One region of the Klebsiella sp. R445 genome, then DNA from elsewhere that is predicted to be linked to it. Evidence: predicted binding sites of a transcription regulator. Region 1 holds the regulator's gene; each other region holds the start of a gene.
What was found. The regulator Fur, encoded in region 1, represses iron uptake genes when iron is present. The targets are predictions, from matches to a motif close to ATAATAATGAGAACNACTATCAA.
Positions count from the first base shown of each region.

Region 2: a site for Fur is predicted at 2,549-2,571, ahead of fhuE (porin family protein). Genes of this name have one in related genera too.
Region 3: a site for Fur is predicted at 1,688-1,710, ahead of bfd (bacterioferritin-associated ferredoxin). Genes of this name have one in related genera too.

Region 1 covers NZ_CP180446.1:1,651,571-1,656,937, reverse strand. Annotated here, with positions in the region: gene chiP (chitoporin ChiP) at 469-1,872, shown strand; gene ACMYSN_RS07715 (ChiQ/YbfN family lipoprotein) at 1,920-2,252, shown strand; gene fur (ferric iron uptake transcriptional regulator) at 2,326-2,778, opposite strand; gene fldA (flavodoxin) at 3,071-3,601, opposite strand; gene ybfE (LexA regulated protein) at 3,751-4,044, opposite strand; gene ybfF (esterase) at 4,178-4,951, opposite strand; gene seqA (replication initiation negative regulator SeqA) at 5,135-5,367, shown strand, end outside.
Region 2 covers NZ_CP180446.1:1,096,303-1,101,669, forward strand. Annotated here, with positions in the region: gene nagZ (beta-hexosaminidase) at 1-84, opposite strand, end outside; gene thiK (thiamine kinase) at 116-934, opposite strand; gene lpoB (penicillin-binding protein activator LpoB) at 915-1,550, opposite strand; gene ACMYSN_RS05185 (YcfL family protein) at 1,572-1,946, opposite strand; gene hinT (purine nucleoside phosphoramidase) at 1,950-2,306, opposite strand; gene fhuE (porin family protein) at 2,665-4,836, shown strand; gene ptsG (PTS glucose transporter subunit IIBC) at 4,937-5,367, opposite strand, start outside.
Region 3 covers NZ_CP180446.1:3,642,373-3,647,739, reverse strand. Annotated here, with positions in the region: gene rpsJ (30S ribosomal protein S10) at 1-76, opposite strand, end outside; gene ACMYSN_RS16985 (prepilin peptidase) at 457-900, shown strand; gene bfr (bacterioferritin) at 908-1,384, opposite strand; gene bfd (bacterioferritin-associated ferredoxin) at 1,458-1,652, opposite strand; gene tuf (elongation factor Tu) at 1,833-3,017, opposite strand; gene fusA (elongation factor G) at 3,088-5,202, opposite strand; gene rpsG (30S ribosomal protein S7) at 5,299-5,367, opposite strand, start outside.

The sequences.
Region 1 (5,367 bases):
AACTTTTATAAGACAGTGATGAGATTAACTGTAGAGCATTGAATTTCGAAGGGAGGTGGGGACGGCAAATATTCCCGCTGAAGCGACGCTCAAGAAAGCGGGTTCGGTTATTTTCGTGATGCGAATTAATCTTGTTTGCAACTGGTTGAATTTCGCGCCTGGTCTATCGGCGATTATGGCGTGAAAAACCATTGTAAGCGCTTTCATTTTCTATTTTATCCTGATTTTGCAATTACTTAAGCGACAAAAGTATGACGCCTAATATTGTAACAAAAAGAAATGGAATATGTGCGCTTTGTCATAATCTTAAGCTTTGGTCGGCGAAAGAGATTGATAATTCGCGTCACGAAAAATAGTCTATCAATAGTGGTCAGGCGGATTTTTACCGCTCCACTTTTTAGCAGTCTTATTTATTTTTTCGCGGTTTGCCCTTGGCACCGCTTTTAAAACGTCAAAGAGGATATGCACATGCGTACGTTTAGTGGCAAACGTAGTACGCTGGCGTTGGCTATTGCCGCCGTCACCGCGATGTCGAGCTGGATCGTTGTCCCGCAGGCCAGCGCAGCAGGATTTATTGATGATTCCACATTAACCGGCGGTATCTATTACTGGCAGCGTGAGCGTGACCGTAAAGATGTGACCGACGGCGATCAGTACAAAACCAACCTTTCTCACTCCACCTGGAACGCCAACCTCGACTTCCAGTCCGGTTATGCTGCCGATATGTTCGGTCTTGACGTGGCGGCCTTTACCGCCATCGAAATGGCGGAAAGCAGCGAGAGCGGACACCCGAACGAAATTGCCTTCTCTTCACGAAATAAAGCGTATGACGAAGATTACTCTGGCGATAAGAGCGGGATCAGCCTGTATAAGGCTGCGGCGAAATTTAAATATGGCCCGGTATGGGCGCGTGCCGGTTATATCCAGCCAACCGGGCAAACGCTGCTGGCTCCGCACTGGAGCTTTATGCCGGGTACTTACCAGGGGGCTGAAGCCGGGGCCAATTTTGATTACGGCGACGCCGGTGCGCTGAGTTTCTCCTACATGTGGACGAACGAATACAAAGCGCCATGGCACATCGAAATGGATGAGTTCTATCAGAACGACAAGAAAACCAAAGTCGATTATCTGCACTCGCTGGGCGCCAAATACGATTTTAAAAATGACCTCGTGCTGGAAGCGGCGTTTGGTCAGGCTGAAGGTTATATCGACCAGTATTTTGCCAAAGCCAGCTACAAATTTGATATTGCCGGTACGCCGTTAAACACCAGCTACCAGTTCTACGGTACGCGTGACAAAGTCAGCAACGGCGGCAGCAACGATATTTACGACGGTACCGCCTGGCTGCAGGCATTGACCTTCGGTTACAAGGTCGCTGATGTGCTCGACCTGCGTCTGGAAGGGACCTGGGTGAAAGCCGATGGCCAGCAGGGTTACTTCCTGCAGCGTATGACCCCGACCTATGCGTCGTCCAACGGTCGTCTTGATGTGTGGTGGGATAACCGCTCTGACTTCAACGCCAACGGCGAAAAAGCGGTGTTCTTCGGCGCGATGTATGACATGAAAAACTGGAACATGCCGGGCTGGGCGTTTGGTGCATCATACGTTTACGCCTGGGATGCTAAGCCGGGAAGAATGTCTACGCCGGACGCTTACTACAACGCGGATACTCGTCTGAAAGAGTCGGCCTACAGCCTGGATGCCATGTACACCGTCCAGGACGGGCGCGCCAAAGGCACGTTGTTCAAACTGCACTTCACGCAATACGACAACCACTCCGATATCCCGAGCTGGAGCGGTGGTTATGGCAACATCTTCCAGGATGAGCGTGACGTGAAATTCATGGTTATTGCCCCGTTCACTATTTTCTGATGCCGTCGCGGCAGGCCTGAACCTGCCGCAACTCTGAGAGGTTAATGATGAAAAAACTGTTGCTCATCGCGATAATGGCATCAGGGTTGGTAGCCTGTACGCAGTCTCCCGCGCCGAAAGAAGATGCAAAACTGAAAGATGCCTACAGCGCCTGCATTAATACCGCGGAAGGCAACCCGGACAAGGTCCAGGCCTGCCAGAGCGTGCTGGATGTGCTGAAAGAAGATAAGCAGCATCAGCAGTTCGCAAATCAGGAAAGCGTGCGTGTCCTCGATTACCAGCAGTGTATTCTGGCGACCCGCACCGGCAACGATCAGGCCGTGAAAGCGCGTTGCGACCAGATCTGGAAAGAGATCCGCAGCAACAATACCAAGCCCTGATAGCCTTCTGCCATCAGCGCATAAAAAAAGCCAACCGTCAGGTTGGCTTTTTGCTGTTTGCGCGGCGGGAAACTTATTTTTCCACCGCGTCGTGTGCATGCTCATCTTCGCGGCAGTCGCCTTCTGCACAGTGGCCGTACAGGTACAGGCTGTGGTTGGTCAGACGAATGCCGTGACGGGTAGCGATTTCACGCTGGCGCGCTTCAATAGAGTCATCACTGAACTCGATCACTTTGCCACAATCGAGGCAAATAAGGTGATCGTGATGATGCTGCTGCGTCAGTTCGAAAACAGATTTACCGCCTTCGAAATTATGGCGGGTAACAATGCCAGCATCATCAAACTGGTTCAGTACGCGGTATACGGTAGCCAGACCAATTTCTTCACCCATGTCGATCAGGCGTTTGTATAAATCTTCCGCACTGACGTGATGGTTATCCGGTTCCTGTAAAACTTCCAGGATTTTTAATCGTGGAAGTGTGACTTTCAGGCCAGCCTTCTTTAATGCGGTATTGTTGTCAGTCATGCGGAATCTGTCCTGTTGCTAATCGATCTACTTCCATCAGCGGAAGTAATACAGAGAATCACCCGATGTAATGCGTCTCATTATAGAACTGCCATGTTGAAATGAAAACCGCAAGCATCGTGCCTTGTATGCTGTTAAAAACGAGGTGCCAGTTACAAACTGCGTCACCTGACCTCATCGAATCAGAGGACATTGTACAGATATGTGGTTAAAAGTTAAAAACTTGTAGCTATTAGTTTTATTGCTTTTACCTATCAAAGCGGCGAAACCATAAGGTAACGCCGTTTTATCATTATGCGTTTTTGATTTCTTCGAGGTGCAGCTCTTCAGAAATCTGCTTCACCCACTGAGAGACACGTTCGTTGGTCAATTCAGGCTGGCGATCTTCATCGATAGCCAGACCGACGAAGTGGTCGTCATCCGCCAGGCCTTTAGAGGCTTCAAAATGGTAGCCCGCCGTCGGCCAGTGACCCACGATAGTGGCGCCGCGCGGCTCGATAATGTCGCGAATGGTGCCTAATGCATCACAGAAATATTCTGCATAGTCTTCCTGGTCGCCGCAGCCAAACAGTGCAGCCAGTTTACCGTTGAAGTCGACCTCTTCCAGCGTCGGGAAGAAATCGTCCCAGTCGCACTGCGCTTCACCGTAGTACCAGGTAGGAATGCCGAGCAGCAGAATGTCGTAGGCTTCCAGATCTTCTTTGCTGCTCTTGGCAATGTCGTGAACATCAGCAACATCTTTACCAAGCTGCTTCTGAATCATTTTTGCAATATTCTCGGTGTTGCCCGTGTCGCTGCCAAAAAAGATGCCGATGATTGCCATGAGTAAAATAACCTCTTGAAACTTAATAATGTGGTAGTGGCGTAATGCCCGCAGATAACGGCAATCATAGCAGAACAGGCGCGGGCGCGGAAACAGCAATCACGCCCGACTGCACACTCTGCTACATGAAAGCGTTTTTTTGAGGATTTTCAGGCTTTATCCTGGCGATGCAGGGCAGCCAACTGAGTCATGAGTATCTCTTCGATCAAATCGCTGCGGTTCATATTGCGTGCTTCCGCCAGCTCATTGAGTGCGTCTACTGCCTCCGCGTTGAGTTTTAGCTCAACACGCTTCAGCCCGCGAACTTTATCGCGTTTGAGCTGATTACGTTTGTTGATGCGCAGTTGTTCATCGCGCGCAAGCGGATTGGTCTTTGGTCTTCCCGGGCGCCGCTCGGTTGCGAACAAATCTAATGTCGTACGGTCCGTTTGTTCTTTTGCCATGATTCTGAGTGACTTCGGGGAAACAGGTTGTCGGGCTATAGCCGACACAGATAGCGCGCCATAATACATCAGGCGAACCGCTGCGCCAACGACCGCGGGCATTCTGCTGCGCGGTCGGGCAGTTTTTAGCCAGTTAGGCCTGTCGTGTGCTCAGATAGCGGCGAATTGCGCGCAAAACGGCCTCCGGTTTCTCGGCATGGACCCAGTGGCCGGCCCCGGCAATCACATGCGCCCGCGCCTGCGGGAACTGGGCGAGCAGGGTGTTACGATAGGCATCGGTGACGTAAGGTGAATTCCCGCCAGGGATAAACAGCGCCGGATGCGGCCACGCCGGAATAGGTTCCCAGCCCACAATATGCGGGTACTGGTCCCATAGCACCGGCACATTAAAGCGCCACTGGCCATCGACGAAGGATTTCAGCAGGAACTGAATCACCCCTTCTTCCTGCAGATGTTCGCGCATCACGGCGGCTGCCTGCTGGCGAGAGGTCGCGGCGGCTTCGGTGACGGCGTTAATAGCGGCAAAAATTTCGTCGTGGCGACGCACGTGATAATCCACAGGGGCAATATCGATAGCGACCAGGCCATCAATGCGATCGGCGGCCACGGCGCTGAGCGCCATCACCGCTTTACCGCCCATCGAATGACCGATAAACGTGGCTTTCTCAATCTGTCGATCGTCCAGCGTATCGATCAGATCCTGCGCCATCGCCGCATAGCTCATCTCTGGTGAACGAGGGGAGAGCCCATGATTTCGCATATCAACCTGCACAACATCGTGGTCGCTGACCAGATCGCGAGCGAGGATCCCGAGGTTGTCGAGACTGCCGAACAGGCCGTGGACGAGGATGACAGGAGAATTATTGTGCGGATTTTGTGCAGATTGCGCGCGGCTATTTAATTTCATGGCAAAGTTCTTTTTTTCGCTTCGTCGGGTTAGGGTATTATGTTGGACATTCTGCCATCCGGCTGCAAGACCCAGAGCTATCTGAGTTTTACCGCCATCCTGGTTTGACGCTATTCGCGGTCAGGATTTGTCCTTATAATCCTGACAACTTGTATTCAGAATAAGATATCGCACTGGATTAAGATGAAAACAATTGAAGTTGATGATGATCTCTATCGCTATATTGCCAGCCACACCCAGCATATTGGTGAGAGTGCATCCGACATTTTACGGCGCATGCTGAAATTTTCCGCCGCTTCCCAGACTACCGCACCGATCGCGAAAGCGGCTCCGGCACCGTCAGCGACTCCTGTCGTTGAGGTTAAACCCGCGAACCCGGCGAAAGATAAAGTCCGTGCCATGCGCGAACTGCTGTT
Region 2 (5,367 bases), 560 kb from region 1:
GAATAAAATCAAGCCGCCTACCAGAGGATGCGCCAGAATCTCGCGCTCTTCTGCATCCAGTTCAAACCCTTCGACATCCAACATTACCGGACCCACACTGACCTCTCTTATCCGTTTATTCTTTGTCTAACTGACACCATGTTTCATCTGCCAGCGTGATAAATTGCCGGTCGCCGGTCTGCTGCCAACGACGCTCATACCAGCCCGCCATCAATAAGATGACCCACGGGCGCCAACGTTGAACCTGTCGCCACAGCTGACGCTCATCAATATGCGCCAGCCGGACATAATTGCTCACCAGTTGGCGATGTACCTCAGGGGCGATCCATACCGCCGCCAGCTCCAGCGCGATATCGCCATCGCCTGCATATTCCCAGTCGATCAGCCGCAAGGTCGTTCCGGCGTGGACGATATTGCCGGCGTGTACGTCCATATGTAACGGCGCCAGACGCAGAGGACGAGGCTCACCGCGCCGCAGCAAACGCCGGTACCAGCGCAGCCATAATGGCGTCCGCCGCGCGCTATCGCTCTGCTGCCAGTAGCGCGTAAGCAGTGGCGCCAGCGCAATGCGCCAGCCCAGACGCGGCTGCTGGTGCAGATGATACAGTAATCCTGCCAGCTGCGGACTGCCCGGCAGCGCGCTTTTTATCTCGCCCGTGCAATAATCCACCACCATCCAGTTCGGTGAATAAAAACGCGGCGCGGGGACGATGGTCTCCGGCAGGCGAGACAGCGTGCGGTACTGACGAAGGAAGTCACTGGCGGGGGCTTCGGGGTCATGCGGCTGGCGAAGCACCAGCCGTTTAACGCCATCGCTGATAATACAGCTGCCGCCGCTCAGGCCTTGCTGGCCCGGGTCGGCGACAGGTGAATAGCGGGGAAAATAGCGCGACAGTACCTCGTCGCGCGTTAGTTTACTGTTGCTGAACTGCACCTTTACCTGACCAAATAATCTCGCCAGTTTGCACCAGCATCAGCTGCATTTTCAGCTCCGGCGAATTGACGTTGCCGGTGGCGTTAGAATACAGCACGTACTGCGCGCCGACGGTGCGGGCAATGCCCATCGCTTTACTGCGGCTGCCAAGGCTATCCTGCGGCGACAGACCAAGCTGCTGCTTTGCCACGTTCAACTGCTGCGCGGAGACCAGGGTAAATTTGCCATTGCCGCTCAGGGCATTGCGCAGTGCGCTGGTGGCGTCGGCGGCGTTGAGGGAACCGTTGGTGCGGTTATTCACGCTGTCGACCAGCAGAATGCTCCCGGCATTGACGCCACCGGCCTGCAACATTTGCCCCGCCAGCGGTTGAACCGCGGCATTCCAGTCGTAATGACGCACCCGCGGTGCCGGCTGTGCCGGTTGCTGCTCGTGTTCAATCGGCCCCGGCTGTTCAGGAATAGTCGGCACGGACGGTACCGTCGGAACAGTCGGCTGAGGCTGAGCGGGTTGCTCAGGCTTCGGCTGCGCCTCCTCGACGGGTGCGGGCTCTTGACGTTGCCCTACGCACCCAGCAAGGAATATCGCCAGTGCTGTGATTAACGCATAGCGACACATTTTAATCATTACAATTACCCCTTACAGATAAAGATAAAGGCGGGCTTTGTGCGCCCCCAGAAGATTTGCGCTGCCGTATAAGGTGACGGAAGAGCGTGCTGGCACCGTAATGCTGCGAGCCGGCTCCAGCGGATGCATTTCCAGCCCTCGTGCGTCATACCAGAAGAAGCGGTAATGCACGACGATCGGCTCCGACCGTTCATTAAACAGCCGGGATGTGGCGGTGGCCTGAATCTCTGACGCGGTGACCGACGGTGGATCGGCGCTGATGCCCGCCGCCAGCACGTTGGATTCCATCACCAGCGTCTGCTGTTCACCTACCGGGATTTCCGCATGTGAACCGCACCCGGCCAGGAGTACCGCCGCCAGAAGTGTGCCGAAATGAGCTGCGCGCATCGATTAACCTTTGTGTGCCAGCATCGGGCCCAGTGGGCGACCGCCCAGCAGGTGCATGTGGATATGGTAAACTTCCTGACCGCCGTGGCGGTTGCAGTTGACGATCAGGCGATAACCGTCGTCGGCCAGACCTTCGTCACGCGCAATTTTCGCGGCAACGGTCATCATGCGGCCCAGCGCCAGTTCATGTTCAGTGGTCACATCGTTGACGGTCGGAATCAGGATATTGGGGATGATCAGAATGTGGGTTGGCGCCTGAGGGGAAATATCGCGAAATGCGGTCACCAGTTCGTCCTGATAAACCATATCCGACGGGATCTCCCGGCGAATGATTTTGCTAAAAATCGTTTCTTCTGCCATGACTGATTCCTTATAAATTTTTATACCGTGCTCTGGCCTGCCTCTGCAGATAAACGCGGATGCACAGGATTCGCCTAAGAGTATGAGCGAGTTACTCCCTCTCTTTCAACCTGATTGCGCTTTTTCTTATGCCACAACGCCGCTGGCTGCTGGCGGATTAAGCATATCGCGGGTGATGACCTTTCAGCTGACGTGCTGATGCGCGTTGTTGAGAACTTTTCTTACGCTTGTTTACACATTAAATACTAATGCGTATATTTCTCATTTGTATTCATTAAGAATGCAGTGCGCTTTAACACAACGATGACCGTGGCCGCAGAGCCCCGGCGCATAACAATAACCATTCTATTAAGGGTTCATGATGTCTCCCACTATCCATTCCGGGGAATGGCGCCTCGCGCCTTCCCTGCTGGCTGTCGGCATTGCGCTGGCGCTGCATCCCTCCCTCAGTTCCGCCGCCGACAACACTGAAGATACTATTATTGTAGAAGGCACAGCGGACACCGGCGTTGAGGCGCAGCAGCAGGATTACAGCGTCAAAACCACCACTACCGGCACCAAACTGCTGTTAGTGCCGCGGGATATCCCGCAATCCGTCAGCGTCATCAGCCAGCAACGCATGGAAGATCAAAACCTGCAGACCATCGGCCAGGTGCTGAGCAACACCACCGGGATCACGCAGCAGGTACAGGATAGCGACCGTACGGTCTTTTATTCCCGCGGTTTTTTCGTCAGTAACTACGCCTACGACGACCTCCCGACCTCCATCAGCGAAGTATGGAACTTTGGTGATACCACCACCGATACCGCGATTTATGACCGTATCGAAGTGGTGCGCGGTGCCACCGGCCTGATGAGCGGCTCCGGCAACCCATCGGCCTACGTCAATATGGTGCGTAAACACGCCGATAGCCGTGAGTTCAAAGGGAATGTCTCCGCCAGCTACGGCAGCTGGGACAAGCAGCGCTATGTGCTGGATCTGCAGGCGCCGCTGGTCGAATCAGGCAACGTGCGTGGACGCATGATTGCCGGCTACCAGGATAACGATTCCTGGGTCGACAACTATCACTACCGCAAGAAATTCCTCTACGGCGTGGTAGATGCCGACCTCACCGACAGCACCACCCTGTCGCTGGGCTATGAGTATCAGGAAAGCACCACCGAAGACCCAACCTGGGGCGGCCTGCCGACCTGGTACAGCGATGGCAGCAAAACCCATTACAACCGTAGCAATACCGTTGCGCCGAACTGGGCTTACTCCGATAAAGACAGCAAAAAGGTGTTCGCTAACTTCACCCAGCGCTTCGATAACGGCTGGGAAGCGCACATTAACGGTATGCACACCGATACTAACTTCGATACCAAAATGATGTACATGTACGGTTACCCGGATAAGGACACCGGAAATGGCATGGTGGGATACGGCGGCTGGAACCGCGGCGAACGTAAACAGGACGCGGTTGATGCCTTCCTGCGCGGGGGATTTGACCTGTTTGGCCGCCAGCACGAAATGATGATCGGCGGCAGCCTCAGCCGTCAGCGCAACCACTACGATAACTCGCTCCCGGATTCGCTGTACGGGATGGTCGATGTCGGCAGCTTCCGTAACTGGAACAGCAATATTGCCGACCCGCAGTGGACCGACTGGCAGCTGTACAGCAAGGACGACATTCGTCAGTCATCGGCCTATACCTCGGCCCGCTTCTCGCTGGCCGACCCGCTGCACCTTATCCTTGGCGCCCGCTATACCAGCTACAACATTCGTTATAACCCTGCTGGTTCGCCGCAGACGCGTCTCGAAAGCACCAAAGATGACGTGACCCCATATGCCGGCGTGGTGTATGACATCAACGACGCCTGGTCGGCCTATGCGAGCTACACTTCGATTTTCCAGCCGCAGGATAAGCGTGATGCCAACGGTCGTTATCTCGACCCGACAACCGGGAAAAGCTACGAAGCCGGCGTCAAAGCCGACTGGTTTAACACCCGCCTGACCACCTCGCTGGCTATCTTCCGCATCGAGCAGGATAACGTGGCCAACAATACCTATACCTACCTGCCGAGCGGCGAGTCTATCTATGAGTCTCTGGATGGCGTGGTCAGTAAAGGGGTGGAATTTGAGTTGAACGGCGCGCTGACCGATAACTGGCAGCTCACCTTTGGCGCGACCCGCTATGTCGCCGAAGACAAGAGTGGTAATGCGGTGAGTTCCGACCAGCCGCGTACCACCATGAAGCTGTTCACCCGTTATCAGTTGCCGATGATGCCGGAGCTGACCGTCGGCGGTGGGGTTAACTGGCAAAGCAAAATCTGGAATGACGTGAGCGGCGGGCCAAACGGTCGTGATTACATTGATCAAGGCAGCTACGGTCTGGTGAATCTCTTCAGCCGTTATCAGGTGACTAAAGACTTTGCTCTGCAGGCGAATATCAACAACCTGTTTGATAAAGAGTACTACGACTATGTCGGCTCCTACGTGGTGTACGGTGCCCCGTTGAACGTCTCGGTGTCAGCCAGCTACGACTTCTAACCTTCCCTCTCCCGGGCCGACATCGCGCCCGGATCTCCACTTTATTTCAGGCATTAAAAAAGGCAGCCATTCGGCTGCCTTAGTCTCCCCACATCACCACTTAGTTGCCGCGGATGTACTCATCCATTTCAGTTTTCAGGTTATCGGATTTAGTCCCGAAGATAGCCTGAACACCTGAACCTGCAACAACCACACCTGCAGCACCCAGTTTTTTCAGGCCAGCCTGATCAACTTTTGCTACGTCAGCAACGCTGACACGCAGACGGGTAATACATGCGTCGAGGTTAGTAATGTTTTCTTTACCGCCGAAGGCTGCAATCAGTGCTGGCGCCATTTCGCTGGTCGCACCGACTTTGCTGTCTTCAGTCGAATCTTCACGGCCCGGCGTTTTCAGATCCAGTGCTTTAATCAGCACGCGGAAGACAACGTAGTAAACGATGGCGTAGCAGATACCGACGATTGGGAACAGCCACAGTTTGCTGCTGTTACCGGACAGAACGATGAAGTCGATCAGACCGTGCGAGAACGATG
Region 3 (5,367 bases), 2.0 Mb from region 1:
CGATTTCCGCGGTTGATTGATCGATCAGACGATGATCAAACGCTTTAAGACGGATACGGATTCTTTGGTTCTGCATGAGACCAGAGCTCCAATTATTTATAGACGAAATGATTACTCCTCATACCCATTACGATTGATGGGAGAGTGTAACCGTTCTTACATAGTTCCCCGATTGGGAACATTGTTTGATAGCTAACTGCTCTATCAGGGTTCATATCGAACCAGCCTGCCAATTTTGACAGGCCCGCGCATTATACGCAAATTCCGGCCTTACGCAAGTGCTGCATACAAAATCAGCAATCATTTTTACGTGCCAGCCTGGCCAGGCACTGAAACACTATGAAATAGGGTCAAAACCTCGGAAAGCCGCTCGCGCTTGTCAGCTCTGCCTTTTGCCACGGGGCCCCCTTTCTTCCAGACTCTGCGTATACACTCCGCAGCCATGGCAATGAATCGATGACACTCCCCTTCTTACTTGTCTATAGCAGTTTTACGCTCGCCCTGTGCTGGTACGATCTACGGGACGGGTTACTTCCTGACCGCCTGACCTGTCCCCTGCTCTGGAGTGGTCTTCTCTATTATCTTTGTTATGCCCCACTGAAACTGGAACATGCCGTTGCAGGTGCCATCGCCGGTTATCTCGCCTTCGCGTTGATCTACTGGTTTTACCGCGGGATTCGCGGCTATGAAGGATTAGGCTATGGGGATGTGAAATTTCTGGCCGCGCTCGGCGCATGGCATGGCTGGCAACTATTACCACAGTTAATCTTTATGGCCTCACTTCTGGCCTGTGGCGGATGGCTGATTTTGATGCTGTCGGGTAAAACGATGGGGTCATTAAACAACCCGCTGCCGTTTGGCCCTTTTTTGGCTGCAGCGGGTTTTTGGTGTGGATGGTAAACGCGAGTTAGTCAGCTACTTTGATCTGTGACTGAAGATAATTTTGCAGGCCGATTTTGCCGATCAGATCCAACTCTGTTTCCAGCCAGTCGATATGGCCTTCCTCATCAGTAAGAATTTCGATCAGCATGTCGCGAGTGACATAGTCGTGAACGCTATCGGCATAAGCGATCGCTTCACGCAGATCTTTTGCGCCTTCCAGTTCCAGTCTTAAATCAGATTGCAACATCTCCTCGACATCTTCACCGATGCCCAGCCTTCCGAGATCCTGCAGATTGGGAATGCCTTCAAGAAACAAAATTCGCTCGATGTATTTATCGGCGTGTTTCATTTCATCTATGGACTCATGATATTCAACATCATTGAGGCGCATCAGGCCCCAGTTTTTGAACATCCTGGCATGAAGAAAGTACTGATTTATTGCGACAAGCTCATTTCCCAATAATTTATTGAGATAACTTATGATTTTGACATCACCTTTCATTATATAGTCCCTCCGCTTCCACTTATTGAAGCGTAGTTCGGGCTATATAGATGTCAAAGAAAACCCGGAGCGCTTAAGCGATCTCCTGGAACTCAGGCATGCGGGTTAATTCATCTTCCATAATCTCGCGGGCGGCACGGACACACTTACCGCATTGATTTCCCACAGGAATGAATTTGCGCAGTTGCTGAAAAGATTGAGGATGAAATTGACGTACGGCCTGACGAATTTTTTTATCGTTTACACCATTACACAAACAAACGTACATACCGACTCCCGTTCAATTTATGATCAAAAGTGTAAATGAGAATAGTTATAATTACAATAGACTATTGGTTAAATACCGGCAGTGAAGCACGTTTTAATCAAGCGACAACATTGCTGTCGTCGTAAATGGCAGGCAGCAAAAAGGGCGCCTAAGCGCCCTTTTTAATTCAGAACTAATAAATTAGCCCAGAACTTTAGCTACAACGCCCGCACCAACAGTACGGCCGCCTTCACGGATTGCGAAACGCAGACCATCGTCCATCGCGATCGGGTGAATCAGGGTAACAACCATTTTGATGTTGTCGCCCGGCATTACCATCTCTACGCCTTCCGGCAGTTCGATGGTACCAGTCACGTCAGTTGTACGGAAGTAGAACTGCGGACGGTAGCCTTTGAAGAACGGAGTATGACGGCCGCCTTCATCTTTGGACAGGATGTACACTTCAGATTCGAATTTGGTGTGCGGCTTGATGGAACCCGGCTTAGCCAGTACCTGACCACGTTCGATTTCTTCACGTTTGATACCACGCAGCAGAACACCAACGTTCTCACCAGCACGGCCTTCGTCCAGCAGTTTGCGGAACATTTCAACGCCAGTACAGGTAGACTTAGCAGTCTCTTTGATACCAACGATTTCAACTTCTTCGCCAACTTTAACGATACCGCGCTCTACACGACCGGTAACAACAGTACCACGGCCGGAGATGGAGAATACGTCTTCGATCGGCAGCAGGAACGGCTTGTCAATCGCACGCTCTGGTTCCGGGATGTAAGAATCCAGGTAGCCAGCCAGCTCAACGATCTTAGCTTCCCACTCTGCTTCACCTTCCAGCGCTTTCAGAGCAGAACCACGGATGATCGGAGTGTCGTCGCCCGGGAAGTCGTACTGAGACAGCAGCTCACGCACTTCCATCTCAACCAGTTCCAGCAGCTCTTCGTCATCAACCATGTCGCATTTGTTCAGGAACACGATGATGTAAGGAACGCCTACCTGACGACCCAGCAGGATGTGCTCACGAGTCTGCGGCATCGGGCCGTCAGTCGCAGCAACAACCAGGATCGCGCCATCCATCTGAGCAGCACCGGTGATCATGTTTTTAACATAGTCGGCGTGGCCCGGGCAGTCTACGTGTGCGTAGTGGCGAGTCGGGGTGTCATATTCAACGTGGGAAGTGTTGATGGTGATACCACGAGCTTTTTCTTCTGGTGCGTTATCGATCTGGTCGAATGCACGAGCAGAACCACCGTAGGTTTTAGCCAGAACGGTAGTGATTGCAGCGGTCAGAGTAGTTTTACCATGGTCAACGTGGCCGATAGTACCGACGTTGACGTGCGGTTTTGTACGTTCAAATTTTTCTTTAGACACGGCTATATTCCTTACTATAGTGCTCTCCCCATCAGGAGAGAACACGGGATTTTGGTTTTAACCCTACGGCTTATTTACCACGGGCTTCAATTACGGCCTGAGCAACGTTGTTCGGCGCGTCATCATACTTCAGGAACTCCATGGAGTAAGAAGCACGACCTTTGGTCAGAGAACGCAGCTGAGTTGCATATCCGAACATTTCAGACAGCGGAACTTCAGCGTGAATCACAACGCCAGTAACGTTGGATTCTTGACCACGCAGCATACCACGACGACGGCTAAGGTCACCGATGACGTCACCAGTGTTCTCTTCCGGAGTCTCTACTTCAACCTTCATGATCGGCTCAAGCAGAACTGGTTTCGCTTTCTTAAAGCCATCTTTAAAGGCAATAGAAGCGGCCAGTTTAAACGCCAGCTCAGAGGAGTCAACGTCATGGTAAGAACCGAAGTGCAGACGCACACCGAGATCAACTACCGGGTAACCCGCCAGCGGACCAGCTTTCAGCTGTTCCTGGATGCCTTTATCAACGGCCGGGATGTATTCGCCAGGAATTACACCACCTTTGATGTCGTTGACGAACTCGTATCCTTTCGGATTTGAGCCCGGCTCCAGTGGGTACATGTCGATCACAACGTGACCATACTGACCGCGACCACCAGACTGTTTGGCGTGTTTACCTTCGATATCGGTAACTTTAGAGCGAATCGCTTCGCGGTAAGCAACCTGAGGTTTACCGACGTTCGCTTCAACGTTGAATTCACGCTTCATACGGTCAACGATGATGTCGAGGTGCAGTTCACCCATACCGGCGATAATGGTCTGGTTAGATTCTTCGTCAGTCCATACGCGGAATGACGGGTCTTCTTTAGCCAGACGACCCAGAGCCAGACCCATTTTTTCCTGGTCAGCTTTGGTTTTCGGTTCAACAGCGATGGAGATTACCGGCTCTGGGAATTCCATACGCTCCAGAATGATCGGCGCATCCGGGTTACACAGGGTGTCACCAGTAGTTACGTCTTTCAGACCGATAGCAGCGGCGATATCGCCCGCGCGAACTTCTTTGATCTCTTCACGTTTGTTAGCGTGCATCTGTACGATACGACCGAAACGCTCACGTGCAGATTTCACGGAGTTCAGGATGGTATCACCAGAGTTAACCACACCGGAGTACACACGGAAGAAGGTCAGGTTACCCACGAACGGGTCGGTAGCAATTTTGAATGCCAGAGCAGCAAACGGCTCGTCATCGCTAGCGTGACGCTCAGCCGGAGTGTCTTTACCGTCGTCCAGAATACCGTTGATCGCAGGTACATCAACCGGGGATGGCAGGTAATCAATTACCGCATCCAGCATCGCCTGAACACCTTTGTTCTTGAACGCAGAACCACAGGTTACCAGGATGATTTCGTTGTTCAGAACACGCTGACGCAGAGCAGTTTTGATCTCTTCTTCAGTCAGTTCTTCACCACCCAGGTATTTCTCCATCAGGTCTTCAGAAGCTTCTGCAGCGGACTCGATCAGGTTCTGGTGCCATTCTTCAGCCAGATCCTGCATGTCAGCCGGGATATCTTCGTAAGTGAAGGTTACACCTGCGTCTTCTTCGTTCCAGTTGATGGCTTTCATTTTCACCAGGTCAACAACACCGGTGAAACCTTCTTCAGCACCAATTGCCAGCTGCAGCGGAACCGGGTTCGCGCCCAGACGGGATTTGATCTGACCAACAACTTTCAGGAAGTTCGCGCCCATGCGGTCCATTTTGTTAACGAACGCAATACGCGGAACTTTATATTTGTTTGCCTGACGCCATACGGTTTCAGACTGTGGCTGAACACCACCAACTGCGCAGTAAACCATTACTGCACCATCAAGCACACGCATGGAACGTTCTACTTCGATGGTGAAGTCAACGTGCCCCGGGGTGTCGATGATGTTAACGCGATGCGGTTCATACTGCTTAGCCATACCAGACCAGAATGCAGTAGTCGCTGCGGAGGTGATAGTAATACCACGCTCCTGCTCCTGCTCCATCCAGTCCATGGTTGCTGCGCCGTCATGAACTTCACCGATTTTGTGGTTTACACCGGTGTAGAACAGAATACGTTCGGTAGTAGTGGTTTTACCGGCGTCGATGTGCGCACTGATACCGATGTTACGGTAGCGTGCGATGGGTGTTGTACGAGCCATTTGATTCCTCGTTTGTTTCTTTAGGCGTTCAGTTAAGTTATCCAGTACGGGCGACTTACCTGAAGCGCCCGCCTGGTGACTATGACTCCGAAGGGATTACCAACGGTAGTGTGCGAACGCCTTGTTGGCTTCTGCCATACGGTGAACGTCTTCACGTTTCTTAAC